One region of the Cetobacterium sp. NK01 genome, then DNA from elsewhere that is predicted to be linked to it. Evidence: riboswitches for the same ligand, from Rfam matches in the RefSeq annotation. Region 1 holds a riboswitch; the other holds the start of a gene.
What was found. A riboswitch is a leader RNA that binds a small molecule or an ion and turns the genes downstream of it on or off. The one in region 1 is predicted to bind thiamine pyrophosphate.
Positions count from the first base shown of each region.

Region 2: it holds a riboswitch for thiamine pyrophosphate, as region 1 does, so the genes downstream of both, thiS (sulfur carrier protein ThiS) here and tenA (thiaminase II) in region 1, are expected to answer to the same signal.

Region 1 is NZ_JANIBO010000001.1:359,690-367,417, reverse strand. Features, by position in the region: gene NON08_RS01825 (arsenate reductase family protein) at 1-151, opposite strand, end outside; gene NON08_RS01820 (MATE family efflux transporter) at 154-1,497, opposite strand; gene NON08_RS01815 (ABC transporter substrate-binding protein) at 1,548-2,522, opposite strand; gene NON08_RS01810 (ABC transporter permease) at 2,519-3,259, opposite strand; gene NON08_RS01805 (ATP-binding cassette domain-containing protein) at 3,246-3,962, opposite strand; gene tenA (thiaminase II) at 3,964-4,617, opposite strand; TPP riboswitch at 4,708-4,796, opposite strand; gene NON08_RS01795 (single-stranded DNA-binding protein) at 4,812-5,237, opposite strand; gene polA (DNA polymerase I) at 5,385-7,728, shown strand, end outside.
Region 2 is NZ_JANIBO010000002.1:343,644-351,371, reverse strand. Features, by position in the region: gene traT (complement resistance protein TraT) at 1-457, shown strand, start outside; gene NON08_RS10875 (hypothetical protein) at 577-2,127, shown strand; gene NON08_RS10870 (LytTR family transcriptional regulator DNA-binding domain-containing protein) at 2,128-2,808, shown strand; gene thiE (thiamine phosphate synthase) at 2,856-3,500, opposite strand; gene thiF (sulfur carrier protein ThiS adenylyltransferase ThiF) at 3,487-4,032, opposite strand; gene thiH (2-iminoacetate synthase ThiH) at 4,029-5,138, opposite strand; gene NON08_RS10850 (thiazole synthase) at 5,148-5,915, opposite strand; gene thiS (sulfur carrier protein ThiS) at 5,918-6,115, opposite strand; TPP riboswitch at 6,209-6,314, opposite strand; gene NON08_RS10840 (YczE/YyaS/YitT family protein) at 6,409-7,062, shown strand; gene NON08_RS10835 (alpha/beta fold hydrolase) at 7,075-7,728, opposite strand, start outside.

The DNA of each region.
Region 1 (7,728 bases):
CATAGTATTTTAAGAAATTTTCAAACTCTTTTTTTGAGGGAGCTTTCTCAAGTAAATCAATAAATTGAGTTTTAATTCCTCTTTCTTTAAAAAATCGTTGAACTTTTTTAGTTTCGTTACAGCTCTTTTTTCCAAAAATTTGTATTATCATAATTATACTTCAATATACCTCCATTTTCCTTGTCTAAATCTATACAAACACGCTAACCCACGATATGTTAAATCTACAATCATTACCATCCAAGCACCATTTAAACCAAAGTTAAATATATATAAGAATAGATATGTAAGTGGAATTCTAACTAAAAATACACCAATAGATGTAATCCAAAGAACAGATTTAGTATCTCCAGCTCCTCTTAAAGCACCACTTAAAACCATTGAAACCGCTAAAATAGGCTGAGCGATAGATACGATTCTAAGGGCAGAACTTGCCATAGGAACTATAGATTGTTCCTTTGTAAACATTGAAATTACAAATTTTGGAAAAATCATAAAAATAAATCCAAATGCAGTCATAACTCCCATAGCTAAAAACATGTTTAAATAGCCAGCTTTTTTCGCTTCTTGATACTGTTTTGCTCCTAAGTGCTGTCCAACAAGAGCAGTACCAGCAACAGAGAATCCAAGTCCTAAATTGAAGGAGAAAGACTCTGCAGTTAAAGCTATTTTATGTGCTGCGTATTGAAGTGTTCCTAAGTTTATAACCATAGCTTCAAAAATAAGCATCCCAATTCTAAATATTCCTTGTTCTCCAGCAGAGGGTAATCCAACTTTTAAAAGCCGTCTACAAATCTCTTTATTTATTTTAAAATCTTTTTTACTTAATGCAATACAATAATTTTTTTTATATATTATTAAGAATGAAAATATTAAAGTAACTATTCCTCTAGATATTGTTGTAGCTACTCCAGCACCAAAAACTCCAAGATTTAAAACAAAGATAAAGATATAATTAAGTAATATATTTGAAAAAATACTAATTGTATTATTAATCATTGGAATTTTAGCTTTGTTAATAGATCTAAATCCATATGAAAAAATAATGTTAAAGCACAAAAAAGGAATTCCTAAAGAAACAACTTTTAAATAATTTAAAGCATCTGTTATAGGTTGGTTTTTACTAATAATTCCAAGGATATTTTTACCGAAAATAATAAAGATAAAAGTAACGATGAAAGCTGCAGGAACTCCTAAGATTAAACTTTGACTCATCCCCTCTTTAGCTTCATTATAATTTTTAGCTCCAAATGCACGACTGACCATAGCTGTAGTTCCAACACTGATTGCGAAAAATATTGGAATAACAGTTAAAATTGGAGCAGTTCCTAAACCGACAGAAGCAATAGCTTCTGGACCTAATCGTCCAACCATAATTAAATCAAAAAATCCAAGTAGTGTTTGCACAAACATATCTACAATAGTAGGTAAAGCAATAGTAAAAATAGATAGAATTTCACTTCTATTTTCTCTCCAAAGAGAGCGAATTTGTTTCAAAATAATCCCTCCAAAAATTTATTTCTAAAGGGTATTATATATTAAAAAATTTAAAATTGATATATAAAATTTTCAGCTGGAAGTTTTTTTTGAATGATACCATTTTCGTATAACCAATTAACATTATTTTCCCAAATTTTCTTAGTTTGAGTTAAAAATTTATTTTGAGGTGTTTCCATTATTGGTAGTAAAATTTCTAAACTTTCCTTTTCTACAGTTTCACTTAGTGGAAATTGATCAACAGCTTGTTTTGAAAGAAGAAGATTTAAAGATTCACTAGGATTGTTCTTAACATCTTCAAATCCTTTTTGCATAGCTTTTAGAACTTTTGTATAAGTATCTTTATTTTGGTTTAAAAGTTCATCATTAGCAACTAAAATAAGTTCGTATGCTTGAGGAATTCCAAAGTTATCAATTAAAAAATAGTTTATATCTATACCTTTCTCTTTAATAACAGGAACTTCATGATTAATCATATTTCCAATTGTAAAATCAACTTGATTTGTAATCATAGATGTTAGAAGTTCAAATCCTACATCAGTAATTTTAAGAGAGTTAGGATCTAAATTTTGAGAAATCATCATTGATTTTAAATACGTTTCAGAAAGAACTCCACCACTAGTACCTGCAATTTTATTTTGAAAATCTTTTGGAGAAGTTATATTTTTTTCTTTTAAAGATATAACTGTATTAACGGATCTTTGGAGTATTGCACCAAAAGATTTTATAGGAACGTTTTCATTAGCTCTTGCCATAATGACACTATTTAAATAAGAGATTCCTATATCAGCTTTTTTTGCAGCAGGCAAAGTTAAAGAATCACTAGGTGAAGAGGGGTAAATTATGTTTAATTTTATTCCTTCATCTTTAAAATATCCTTTTTCAACAGCTGTGTAAAGAAAAGAGTGTACAGCATTAGGATACCAATCTAAAATTATAGAAACTTCTTTTAAATTATCCTCTTTTTTTGAATTGCAACTTAGTAATAAAGTAACAAGTATTAAAACAGTAAGTATTTTTTTCATTTGCTCCTCCAATGTAATATTATATTTTCGAATATAGTTATAATTTGTACTAAAGTTATAGCAAGTAAAGATATAATAACTATAGGTGCAAAAACTCCAGCACCATCTAATTGAGACATCATTCTTTTACTAAAATATCCAAGACCAGATGTAGCGCCTAACCATTCTCCAATAGCTGCTCCAATTAAAACAAGAGGAATACTCATTTTAAGAGCTGAAAAAAAATTGGGAAGGGCTCTAGGCAATTTTAACTTTAAAAAAATTTGTGTTTTACTTGCTTTAAGACTTTTAAAATAATTAATCTCATCTTTTTCTACATTTTGTAAACCGTTATATATAGTTATTGTAACTGGGAAAAAAGATATAATTACAGCAACCACAACTTTACTCCAAATGGAGTAACCAAACCATAAGATAAAAATAGGAGCTAGAGCAGTAATAGGAATAGTTTGGCTAGTTATAATTAAAGGATGGATACAACTGTATACTATATGACTAAAATCCATAGAGATAGCTAAAAATAGACCTAATAAAATAGTTAATATTAAAGAAATCACTGCAATATTGAGTGTAGCTGGTAAATGTATAAAGAAAAGACTTTCTTTGAGAATCCAGATTTTTTTTAATATATTTAAAGGAGTAGGAAGAATATAACCTTTATTAATATATCTTCCTAGAACTTCCCATAGTATAAAAAATGAAAAAAGAGAGATTAGAGAAAAATTAATTTTTTTCATAAAAGTTATCTCCTTTAATAATAGAAAGAATCTCTTTTCTCAGATGTATTTTTTTTTCAAGAGTTATATTTTCAGGAACTAAAAACTCTTTAAATTTAGAAAGAGGTTTTTTTGAACAAACAAAAATTCTATGAGATAGAAAGATTGCTTCATCAATATCATGAGTGATAAAAATCATACTTTTTTTAAGTGTTGATATTAGATTTAAAAGCCAATTTTGTAAATCCTCTCTAGTTATAGCATCTAAAGCTGAAAAAGGTTCGTCTAAGAGAAGCAAGTCTCCACCACTCATTAATGTACGAATAAGCGAGATACGCTGTTTCATTCCTCCAGAAAGCTCTTTAGGATAACTATCTGAATATTCTAATAAATCAAAACGTTTTAGGAGAGAGATGGCTTTTCCTTTTTCTATCTTTTTATTTCCTTTTTTTATTTCAATTGGTAAAAGTATATTTTCTAAAATAGTTCTCCATGGCAAAAGAGTATTTGATTGTGGCATATAAGATATACTTTTTAACTGAACAGTGCCATTAAAATTTTTTTCAATTCCTGCTAATATTTTTATGAGTGTTGATTTTCCACACCCACTTCCACCTACTATACTAATTAGTTCATTATGTTTTATATTAAATGAAAGATTGTCTAAAATAAAGTTATGATTATCGTATTTAAAAGTTAAATTTTTTACTTCAAGCATATTCATGTTAAAAAGACTCCTTATAAGACATATCCCAAAATTTATACTCGTAAATACTACAATTAATAAAAATTGTTTTTAAATGTTCTTTTTCTTCTGCTGAAATATTTTGGCAATATTTTTCAACTAGCTCAATATTCCAATTAGTTAACTCTTTGTATCTAGAAGAAGAGTAACATTCAATCCATTCACCATAGAATTCATCGCTAGAACCATAGAGTTCTTTTAACTTCAAACCAATCATTTCATAACTCCACATACAAGAAAGAGCAGCAACAGCCACTTCTTTTATATCACCACAGTGAGCTACCGAGAGCATGTAACTAGTATATGAAGTATTATCAAGAGTTGGTTTTTCTGATGCAATATCTAGTTCAGTAATTCCTAATTTTTTCATATAAACTCTGTGTATTCCCATTTCAGAATTTAGAATTCCATCTGTAAGTGCAGCAAATTTTTTCATATCACTTTCATTTTTACTTTTTATAACACCTAATGCAAAAAGTTTTGCATAATCAAGAAGGTAGATATAATCTTGGATAATATAGAATTTAAATTTATCTTTTTCTAGAGAACCCTCACCGATTCCTCTTACAAATGGATGGGTGTAGTAGCTATTCCAAATTTCTTTTGCACTTTTGTATAACTCTTTTGAAAACATAAAAAACCTCCTGTAAAAATTTATATAAATAAAAAAAGCTATCTTCCAAAAAATAGGAAAATAGCTTTATATACACAATTATAAAATAAAAGTGATAATTAACTACTTCCCTACGCTAGTATTAACTAGATCAGGTTCTAAGGGTAAGTCTCAGCCAAAGGGCACCCCTAGTAGTTTAAAATATTATTTAATTATTAGAATGGAAACTCATCTTCATCAAAAGATGATCCACCAAAGTCATCATTAGAAGATTGCTCAGCAACTTTAGGTGCTGAATAAGATGGCGTTGGAGCAAAATCAGATGGTGCAGATGCTTCTCCTCTTCCTTCAACAAATTCCATGCTTTCAACAAGTACGTCATAACTTGTTCTTTTTTCTCCGTTTACCTCATATCTATTCATTTGAAGTCTACCATTAACAGCAACTTTTCTACCTTTTCTTAAGTATTCACCGATAAGTTCAGCTGTTTTTCCAAAAGCAACACAGTTAATAAAGTCAGCTTCTCCTTTAGAAAAAGGTCTGTCAACTGCTAAACTAAATCTTGAGTATGCTTTTCCGCTTTGACCAAATTTAAGTTCAGGATCTCTAGTTAAACGTCCAATTAATACGACTAGATTCATAAATACCTCCTATATTTTAGTTTATACACAGAGATTATAACAGAAAAATAAAAAAAATAATATTTATTTATAAAATAATTTTTTTAACTAAGGTATTGAATATGGTATAATATTATGAAAAATGTAAATTGTAGAAAGGGGAAAAAAATGAAAAAAGCAGTTTTATTAGATGTGAGTGCAATAATGTATAGAGCTTTTTATGGAAATTTAAATTTTAGAACTAAAAATGAACCAACAGGAGCGGTATATGGATTTGTTAATACTCTTATGAGTATTATAAATCAATTAAATCCTGATTATATAGGAGCTGCTTTTGATGTAAAAAGAGCCACTTTAAAAAGAAGTGAAATATATAAAGAATATAAAGCTCAAAGAGATGCAGCGCCAGAGGATTTAGTAGCTCAAATACCTAGAATAGAGGAACTTTTAGATTGTTTTGGAATAAAAAAATTTAAGATAGATGGATATGAGGCAGATGATGTATTAGGAAGCTTGGCTAAAGAGTTAGGAGCTAAAGGTATTGAATCTTATATAATAACAGGGGATAAAGATTTATCTCAGATTTTAGATTCACATGTGAATATCGCTCTTTTAGGAAAAGGTGATGGTGGAGGACTGAAAATACTATCAACTGAAGAGGATGTTATTGAACAGCTTGGAGTAAAACCAAAAATGATTCCAGATTTATTTGGATTAATTGGAGATACAAGTGATGGAATTCCAGGTGTAAGAAAAATTGGTTCTAAAAAAGCTATCCCGATGCTAGAAAAATATGGAAATTTAGAAGGGATTTATGAGAATATAGATTCTTTGACTGAGCTTCCTGGAATAGGAAAATCTTTAGTAAATAATTTAATTGAAGATAGAGAGTTAGCTTTTATAAGTCGTGAGTTAGCAACTATTGAACTATTGAACTTAGGCGTGAAGGCAGATGAGTTAGAGTATAAAAAAGATGATAAAAAACTTTTAGAACTTTTTAAAACATTAGAATTTAAATCTCTAATAAAAAAAATGAATTTAGAAGATGGACAAAGTCAAGTTATAGCTCAACCAGCTTCACAAAATGGAATGCAACTAGGATTATTTAGTTTTCAAGGAGCACCTGAAATACTTGAAGAAAAAGGATTCTTTGTATTAGAAGGAGTTAAAATAAAAGAAAAGTTAAACTCAGATAGTGAAATAGCTATTTATTGGGGAGAAAAAGGCGTAGCAGTATCTTTAAAAAATAAAGATTACTTTTTGCCATTAAAAGATGAAGAGAGTAAAAATTCTTTTAAAGAAGTTTTAAATTCTAACAATAAATTTATATCATATGGCTTTAAAAACTTTTTGAGACATGGATATTTTGTAAAAAATATGGATTTTGATACAATGTTAGCTTATCATTTATTAACATCTCAAACTAGAGAAGAGATTGAGGTAATGTTAAGAAATGTTATAGAAGATGATGTAGAAAAGTATAATGAAGTTTTTGGAAAAACAAAAATAGAGGATGTATCTACTGAAGATTATGGAAGGTTTCTTACAAAAAGAACAAGGGGAATGCTTGTTGCTTATCCAGAGCTTGTAAAAGAGTTGGAAAATAATAATCTATACAATGTTTTAAAAGAAACAGAGATGCCTTTGATTAGAGTATTAGCTGATATGGAGATTGAAGGGATAAAAATATCACCAGAATACTTCTCTAAATATAGCTTAGAGCTAGAGAGCAGAATAGATGAGTTAACAAAAAAAATATATGAAGAAGCAGAAGGGGAATTTAATATCAATTCTCCAAAACAATTAGGTGAGGTTTTATTTATTAATTTAAATATTCCCCCAGTGAAAAAAACTAAAACAGGATTTTCAACTGACAGTGAGGTTTTAGAAAAATTAGCTGAACAAGGGTATGAAATAGCTAAATCTATTTTAGAGTTTAGAAAATTAAGTAAATTAAAATCAACTTATGTGGATCCTCTTCCAAGAATGGTTGATGAAAATAATAGATTACATACAACTTTTAATCAAACAGGTACGGCAACAGGAAGATTATCATCATCAGACCCAAATCTTCAAAATATTCCAGTGAGAACTGAAGAGGGAATGAAAATAAGAGCAGGATTTATAGCTAAGGATGGTTCTGTTTTATTGGGAATAGATTATTCTCAAATAGAATTAAGAGTTTTAGCTGAAATATCACAGGATACAAATTTAATAGAAGCATACTCTGAGAATTTAGATTTACATAGTTTAACAGCTAGAAAAATCTTTGACTTATCAGAAGATGCTTTAGTGACAAGAGAGCAAAGAGATGCTGCTAAAACAGTAAACTTTAGTATAATATATGGTAAGACAGCTTTTGGATTATCTCAAGAATTAAAAATAACACCAAAAGAAGCTTCAGATTATATAACAAGATATTTTGAACAGTACCCAGCAGTTAAGCATTTAGAAAAAGAGATAATTGAATATGCTGAAGAACATGGATATGTTGAGACATATTTTAAGAGAA
Region 2 (7,728 bases), on a different contig from region 1:
TAAAAAGGCAAATTATTGGTTACAAGTCAATATTTTGAAATTGAATAAGGAAGACCTTAGAAATAATAACCCAGCAGAAGCAGGATTAGTGGGTGCTGGAGTAGGAGGAGCCTTAGGTGCATATAATACAGGATCAGTAAATAGCGCAATAGGATTAGGGCTAGTAGGAGGAGTTGTAGCTACAGCTGCAGATGCTTTAGTTGAGGATGTCTATTATGCAATGGTGACAGATATAGTAATTAGTGAAAAAACAAATAAAAAAGTTATAATAGATAATGTAAACTTAATAAAGCAAGGAACTAGAGGAATTGCTGCAACAACATCTGTAAATTCAGGAAATATGAATAAGTATCAAACACGTGTAGTTAGTACAGCGAATAAGGTTAATTTAAAATTCGAAGAAGCAACACCATTGCTAGAAGTAGAACTTATAAACGCTATATCAAATATTTTTTAAAGAACTAAAAATACCCCAACTAATTTTCTAATATAAGAAAATAGCTTGGGGTATATTTTTCTTGTATATTTTTTTAAAAGGGATGTATAATAAAAAAAATTGAATAAAAAGGAGAGAAAATGAAAAAGAGATATATTGTTTTTATCTTAATAATAACAGCTTTGTTTTCATTTAAATTATTAAAGATATCAAAGACAAAAAAAGATTTTATATATGTAGTTCCTAAAATAAAAAATTTTGAAGTACTTGAAAGAAATATTGGGAAGTATACTCTTTCACCTATTGATAAAAATATTTTAGATGAAAAAATAGAGCAAAGAAATTTTTTAAATGGGAGTTTATTTTATAATGTTCCAAATGGAGAATATATATTAAAGGGACAATATAAAAATGATTCAGATGAATATACTTTTAAGAAAGAAAAAAATTGGGAAAAAATATATTTGAATTTAGAAGGAATAAAATTTTCCAAAATTCAAGAGATATTTTTAAATTTTTTAACAGCTTGCTTAATTGGTTTTAATATTTTTATTTACATAAATAGTAGAGAAAGGATACCTAAAAAAAATACTTTAAGAATTATTTTTTTTCTTTTAATAGGAAAGATGTTATTTAGTCTAAGAATAGGATTTCAAAGTGAATATTTAATTCTTGTAGAATTTATAACGACTAGAATATTACTATTTATGTTAATATTTTACCTTTTAGATAATATTTTATCTAAGAGATTTAAAAAATTTAGAATTTTTATTTGGGGTTGTTTAGGAATAGTTTATTTCTATAATATCGTTACAATTTTAATTTTATATTCACCACAGCTATATGTCTATCTTTTAGAAGAATCCCCTAAATTTTTAGATGGTATTAGATTAGCTAGAAGAATAATTGATTTAACAAGAATTATATTCATAATTGCAATTTTCCAATTTTTTGTTCAAAGAGTAAAGGTAAGAAAAAAGATATCTTTTAGTTGGATTGCAATTGGAATCACTTATTTTATTTTAGAATTTTTTAGAGAACTTTTTCCAAAGGAAAGAAACTTATATTATTTTATAGAGTTAATGGAAATATGTTATATTTATTGGTATCTTGTTTTTTATATTTTTAAGATTTATACAGAAAATGTAATGAGAGCTATTAGATACTCAATAGGAGCTACGCTTAGTTATATATCTTTATTTTACTTTAAAACTTTAACAGAACCAGCAATGATAATAAGTACTATAATTATTTTAGATTTTTATACAAATATTATAGAAAATATTATGAAATATAAAAATGAAGCTGTAGATAAAATATATAATCGATTATGCTTAGTTAGAGATGTTAAAGTTTTTGAGAAGATTTTACAAAAAGAAGTAATAAAAAATGTAAGTTTAGTAGATGTGAAAGCAAAAATATTGTTTGATCCAGAAGAATATAAAGAATATATTGATCAAAAGGAGGATGGTTCAACAGTAATTTCTAAAGAAAACTTAAAGCTAAAAGATTATGATTATGCATATAGAGTTAGTTTTAATGAGAATAAATATATCGCACTTATATTTGTTAAAGAGGGAGATATGCCTTTAACAATAGAGGAACAAAACTTTTTGATAGACCTCTCGGATAAAATTTCAAGTATTGTTAGCAAAGTGCGTTTAGACTCTTTATATGAGGAGTTGATTTAAATGATACTAGGCATAGATGTAGATAATAACTTAAAAATAATACTAACTGAAATAATTTCATATAAATATATTGATTTAAGGAAAGAAGTAAAAGAATTAGAAAGTATAGATGTAATTATAATTGATTCTAAAACTGAAGCGTTAGAAGAAAAGTTAATTGAGTATAAAAAAAGAGACTTGAAAATAATTGCATTAGTAGGAGAAAATGATACTAGAGAGATGAGAAGATTATTTTTGAGCAATTTAGTTGATGATTGTATTGTAAGAAAAGATATCTTTGAATTGGAAGAATATATACAGCAACTAGAAAAAAAAGATATTAAAATAACAGCATTTTACCTTTTTGATAGTTTTAAAAGAGGAATATATAATTTCTCTGAGATAAATTATATAACGTATTCAAGTATTTCTAGAAGAACAGAATTTCATCTTGTAAATTCAGAAATCTTTGATATAAAGAAAAATTTCTCTGAAGTTGAAGAAAAAATAACTCATACAAATATTTTTTACAAATTAGATCGAGGAACTATTATAAATCTGAATTTAATAGAAGTTTTAGATTTTAAAGAAGAGATAATTATTTTTAAAAATAAAGAGTTTATTTATACAAGTAAGTCTAAACTAAAAGAGCTTGAGGATAAATGTAATCTTATGAGAAATAAAATGGTTTTAGGAATATAAAAATAATAAAAAATAGAGAATCTCAAATCTTCGAGATTCTCTATTTTTTATTTAGTGTGCCAATCAATAATAATATTATTGATTTTTTTAGTAGTTTCTAAAGTATTAACAGCTCCAACTAGTTCAGAAACTAGACAAATAGACTTAGCTCCTTTAAAAAGAACTTGTTGAATATTACTTTCTTTTATCCCACCAATAGCAACATAGGGTAAATCTATATTTTTATTGACAAACTCTAGATATTCTAGAGTTACAGGAGCACAAACATCTTCTTTAGTTTCAGTATAAAAAATAGGCCCCACTCCAATATAATCAGCTCCATCAAGTAAAGCTTGTCGTGCTTCAGCTGGATTATGAGTGGATATTCCGATAATTTTATCGTCTCCTAAAAGATTTCTAATATCTTTAATAGGAAGATCATCTTGGCCAATATGTATTCCATCAGCTTCAGATAAAAGAGCTATATCAAGATGATCATTAACAATAAAAATAGCGTTATATTTTTTTGTAAGTATTCTTAAAGATTTTGCTTCCTTTAAAAGTTTTTTTAAATCTCTACTTTTCTCTCTATACTGTATAATTTTAGCGCCACCTTTTAAAAGCTCTTCACAATATTCTAAAAAATCCTTATTTTTTCCAGATTTAGAATCTGTTATTGCGTAGACTCCAATAGGGAGTTTAAAATTTTTCATTTGGAAATCCTCCTAGTATATCTAAAATTTTATTTGCCATAATACAAGCTATAAACATAACTTTTGTTGAATAAGTTTTGTAGTTTGAGATATCACTATAAAAATCTCCTACTATATTTAATTTTTTTAGTGTTAATGTTTTAACACTTTCCAGTTCTCTTCCGCCGATTCCATTTGCAGAAACAATATATTTATTTGAATAATTTTCAATTAAGAGAGTCTTAAACTCTTTTTTATCAAAGGCTTCAACTATAATATCACAATTTGTAAAAAAATTTGAAATATTTCCTTCATAAATTTTTTCTACAAAAGAATCTATATTTAAATTTGGATTGATATTTTTTAAATTTTCCTCCAAAACTAAAGCTTTATAGGAGCCTATTTGTTTTTTAAAAAAGAATTGTCTATTTAAATTTGATTCTTCAACTTTGTCAAAGTCGACTAAAATAAAATTTTCAAGACCAGCCCTAACAAGATTCATAGCTACATTTGATCCAATACCACCACATCCGGCAATCCCAATTTTAATCATAAACTACCTTCCCAATCTTTAAAAATAGGTTGATATCCTTTTAATTTTAACATATTTACAATTTCATTAACTGTTCTATGATCGTCTGTTTCAAATTGAGGTTCAGAACTATTAGAAAGAGAATAACCTCCAACTTCTGTGACAGATCCAGCTGAATATTTAGTTACACCTAAAGGTAGTAGATTGTCTCTAAACTCTTTACTTTCTCTGGTAGAAATATTAATACTTACCGTGGGAAAAGTTAGCCGATAAGCTAAAAGAAATTGAACAAATTCTCTATCATTAACTATATTTTCAGGTTTTATATTTCTATAAGCTTCTTTAATTCGAGGAAGAGAGATCGAAAACTGAGAGCCTAAGAATTTATTTATTAAATATTTTAAATGAACTCCTGATAAAAAGGCTTCTTCAATGGGAGTTCCTAAACCGAATAAAGTACCTATATTGATTGATCTTAAATTTGCCATAGCGGCTCTTTCAGGAGTTTCTAGTCGATAAAAAAAGTCTGTTTTATTTCCTTTTAAATGATATTTTGAATAAGTTTCCTTATTATAGCACTCTTGATAAACTGTGACACCATCAAGTCCCGTTTCAAATAAAATTTTATATTCTTTTTGGGATAGAGGTTGAACTTCAATTATAACTGTAGAAAAATATTTTTTTAAAATTTTAATGGCTTTTTTTAAATAGTTTACAGAATTAATAGAACTTTCTCCAGTTAATAAAATAATACTGTGAATTCCAAGGGTTTTAGAAATAAATAAAGCTTCTTTTTCGATTTCATCAAAAGTTAGGTGTCGTCGTTTAATTGGGTTAGAATGTTTAAAACCACAATAACTACATTCATTATCACAAATATTTGATATATATAAGGGCGCATATATATGTATTTCTCTACCAAAATATTGTTCGGTTATAGAGTTAGCTTTTATTGCCATATCCTCTAGTAATTGAGAAGCTTTTGGAGACAATAAGGCTAAAAATTCAAAATCATCTAAAATTTTATCACCACTTTTTTCAATAATAGATGCTATATCAGAAATAGTTAAATTATTAAAAAAATTATTATAATCAAAAGATTCGTAACATTTTAAAATATCTTTCATATTTCTTCACTAATCCCTTAAAAATCCAGTTAATGGTGATGAAGCAATAGCATTATTGCTTATTTTTCCACATTTGGCTAAATATGCTTCTCGACCAGCTTGAACAGCTTTATTAAAAGCTATAGCCATTTTAACAGGATCACCACTAGTAGCAATAGCAGTATCAACAAGAACAGCACTGCATCCCATTTCCATGGCTTCACAAGCATGAGATGGTTTACCAATTCCAGCATCAACAATGATAGGTAACTTACAATTTTCAACAAGAATTCCAATCATAGGTTTTGTTAAAAGACCTCTGTTTGAACCTATTGGTGCTCCAAGAGGCATTATAGCTGCAGCTCCAGCAAGCTCTAATTTTTTAGCTACAACTAAATCTGGATTAATATATGGCATAACAATAAATCCCTCTTTAGACAACACCTCTGTAGCTTTAATAGTTTCTTCGTTATCAGGCATTAAATACTTCATATCACTAATAATTTCAATTTTAATAAAATTTCCACATCCAGCAGCTTTTGCAATTCTAGCTATTTTAATAGCTTCATCAGCAGTTCTAGCTCCACTTGTATTTGGAAGAAGCTTTATATTTTGAGGAATATATTTTAATATATTTTCACTTTTTCCAGTTAAATCAACTCTTCTTAAAGCAACTGTTATCATTTCACTACCACATTTCTCTAACATTTCATTAATTAAAGAATAGTTTGAAAATTTACCACTTCCAGTTATAAGACGGTTACTGAATTCTACCCCACCAATAAACAATTTATCCATATTTAACCTCCACACACAAAATTTAAAACTTCAATAGAACATCCCTCTTCAATAGATATATCTAACTCTTCTTTCTTTAAAATGTTATCATTAAGCAAAATAATAACTCCCTTAGTATCTAAATTTAAAGAATGTAAAAACTCTTTAATTGTACTTTTGGAATTAAGTTTTTGTAACTCTCCATTAAATTTAAAATTCAAATTAAACGACCTCCCTATAAATTTTAAGGTGGCTATTTTATAAAAAAAAGCCATACCCGTAAGAGTATAGCTTTCTTAAAAAGTTAATTGAATAACTAAATAAAATAGCTTCCCTACGTTGGTTTTAACCAAATCAGGTTCGAAGGGTTAACTTTTTCATAAAAGTCTCTCAGCCTAAAAGGCACCCCTAGCAAGGTTATTGTACATCAAATTAAAAAAAAATCAAATAAAATTTTCTTTTTTCTTTAAAAGTGATATAATATTTCAAGAAAAATTACGAAAGGAAAAAAACAATGAAGCATGAATTATTAAAATATTTAAAGTTGATGATAGGGTTGTTACTATGTGCACTAGGTGTGGTAACTATTTTAAATTCAAATTTAGGATTATCACCATGGGATGTTTTAAATCAAGGATTAAACAAAACAATAGGAATAACTTTAGGAGAGGCTAATTTATTAGTTGGAGCATTTGTTGTTTTATTTAGTATTTTTTTAAAGCAACCAATTGGAAGCGGAACTATAATAAATTTTTTGTTAGTTGGAGTCTTCATAGATATGTATATTTATTTAGATATAATTCCTAAAGGAGATTTACTATTAAAAAAAATAATAATCTTGATAGTGGGAATATTAATATTTAGCTATGGTTGTTATGTTTATATATCCACAGGGTTGGGATGTGGACCAAGAGATGGTTTAATGGTTATTTTAACAAAAAAATCAAAATATCCATTATGGAAAATTAAGACATGTATTGAGATAGTTGTTCTAAGTTTTGGATATATTTTAGGAGGAACAATAGGTATTGGAACAGTTATATCTTCATTATGTGTTGGACCATTAATTCAATATTTTTTTAAGATAAATAGTCAGGATATAAAAAAATTAGAGCATCGAAGTATAATATCAGAATTTAAAATTTTAAAAAGAAAAGTATTAAAATAAAAAAAAGGAAGATTAATTTCTTCCTTTTTTGTTTAACCAAAATAATATATCTTTATATACATCATGTTTATTTAATTCATTTAAAATTTCATGCCTACAGTTTTTGTAAAGTTTTAATGAAATGTTTTTAAAACCTAAGTTAAAATAAAAATGATAAAGAGATTTTACACCAACTCCATAAAGACCAATAGGATCAGATTCTCCAGAGATAATTAAAATAGGAGTATTTCTATTCACGAAATTAAAGCTATTTTCTTCATAAAGTTTAGATAAAAAATCTAAAAAATTATAATAAAATTTAGGAGTATAACTAAACCCACAATGAGGATCTTTTAAAAAATTTTCTACGACTTTAGGATCTCTACTTAACCAAGATGAACTATTCTTATTTTTGTCATTAATTTTTGAGTTAGCTCCTAAAAAAATGATTTTATTAAAAATTTTTTTAGGATTATCTGTTAAAAGAGATATTGATTTAAAAAGAGCTTTTCCAATAAAAGTCATAAGTTTTCTTTCGTAACAACTCCCCATGAAAATATAATTGAATTGTTCCTTAGAATATACTTTCATATGTTTTTGTGCTATAAAAGATCCCATACTATGGCCTAAAATAAAAATAGGTAGTTTTGGGAATTGCTCTTTTATAGCTTTACTTATATTAACTTG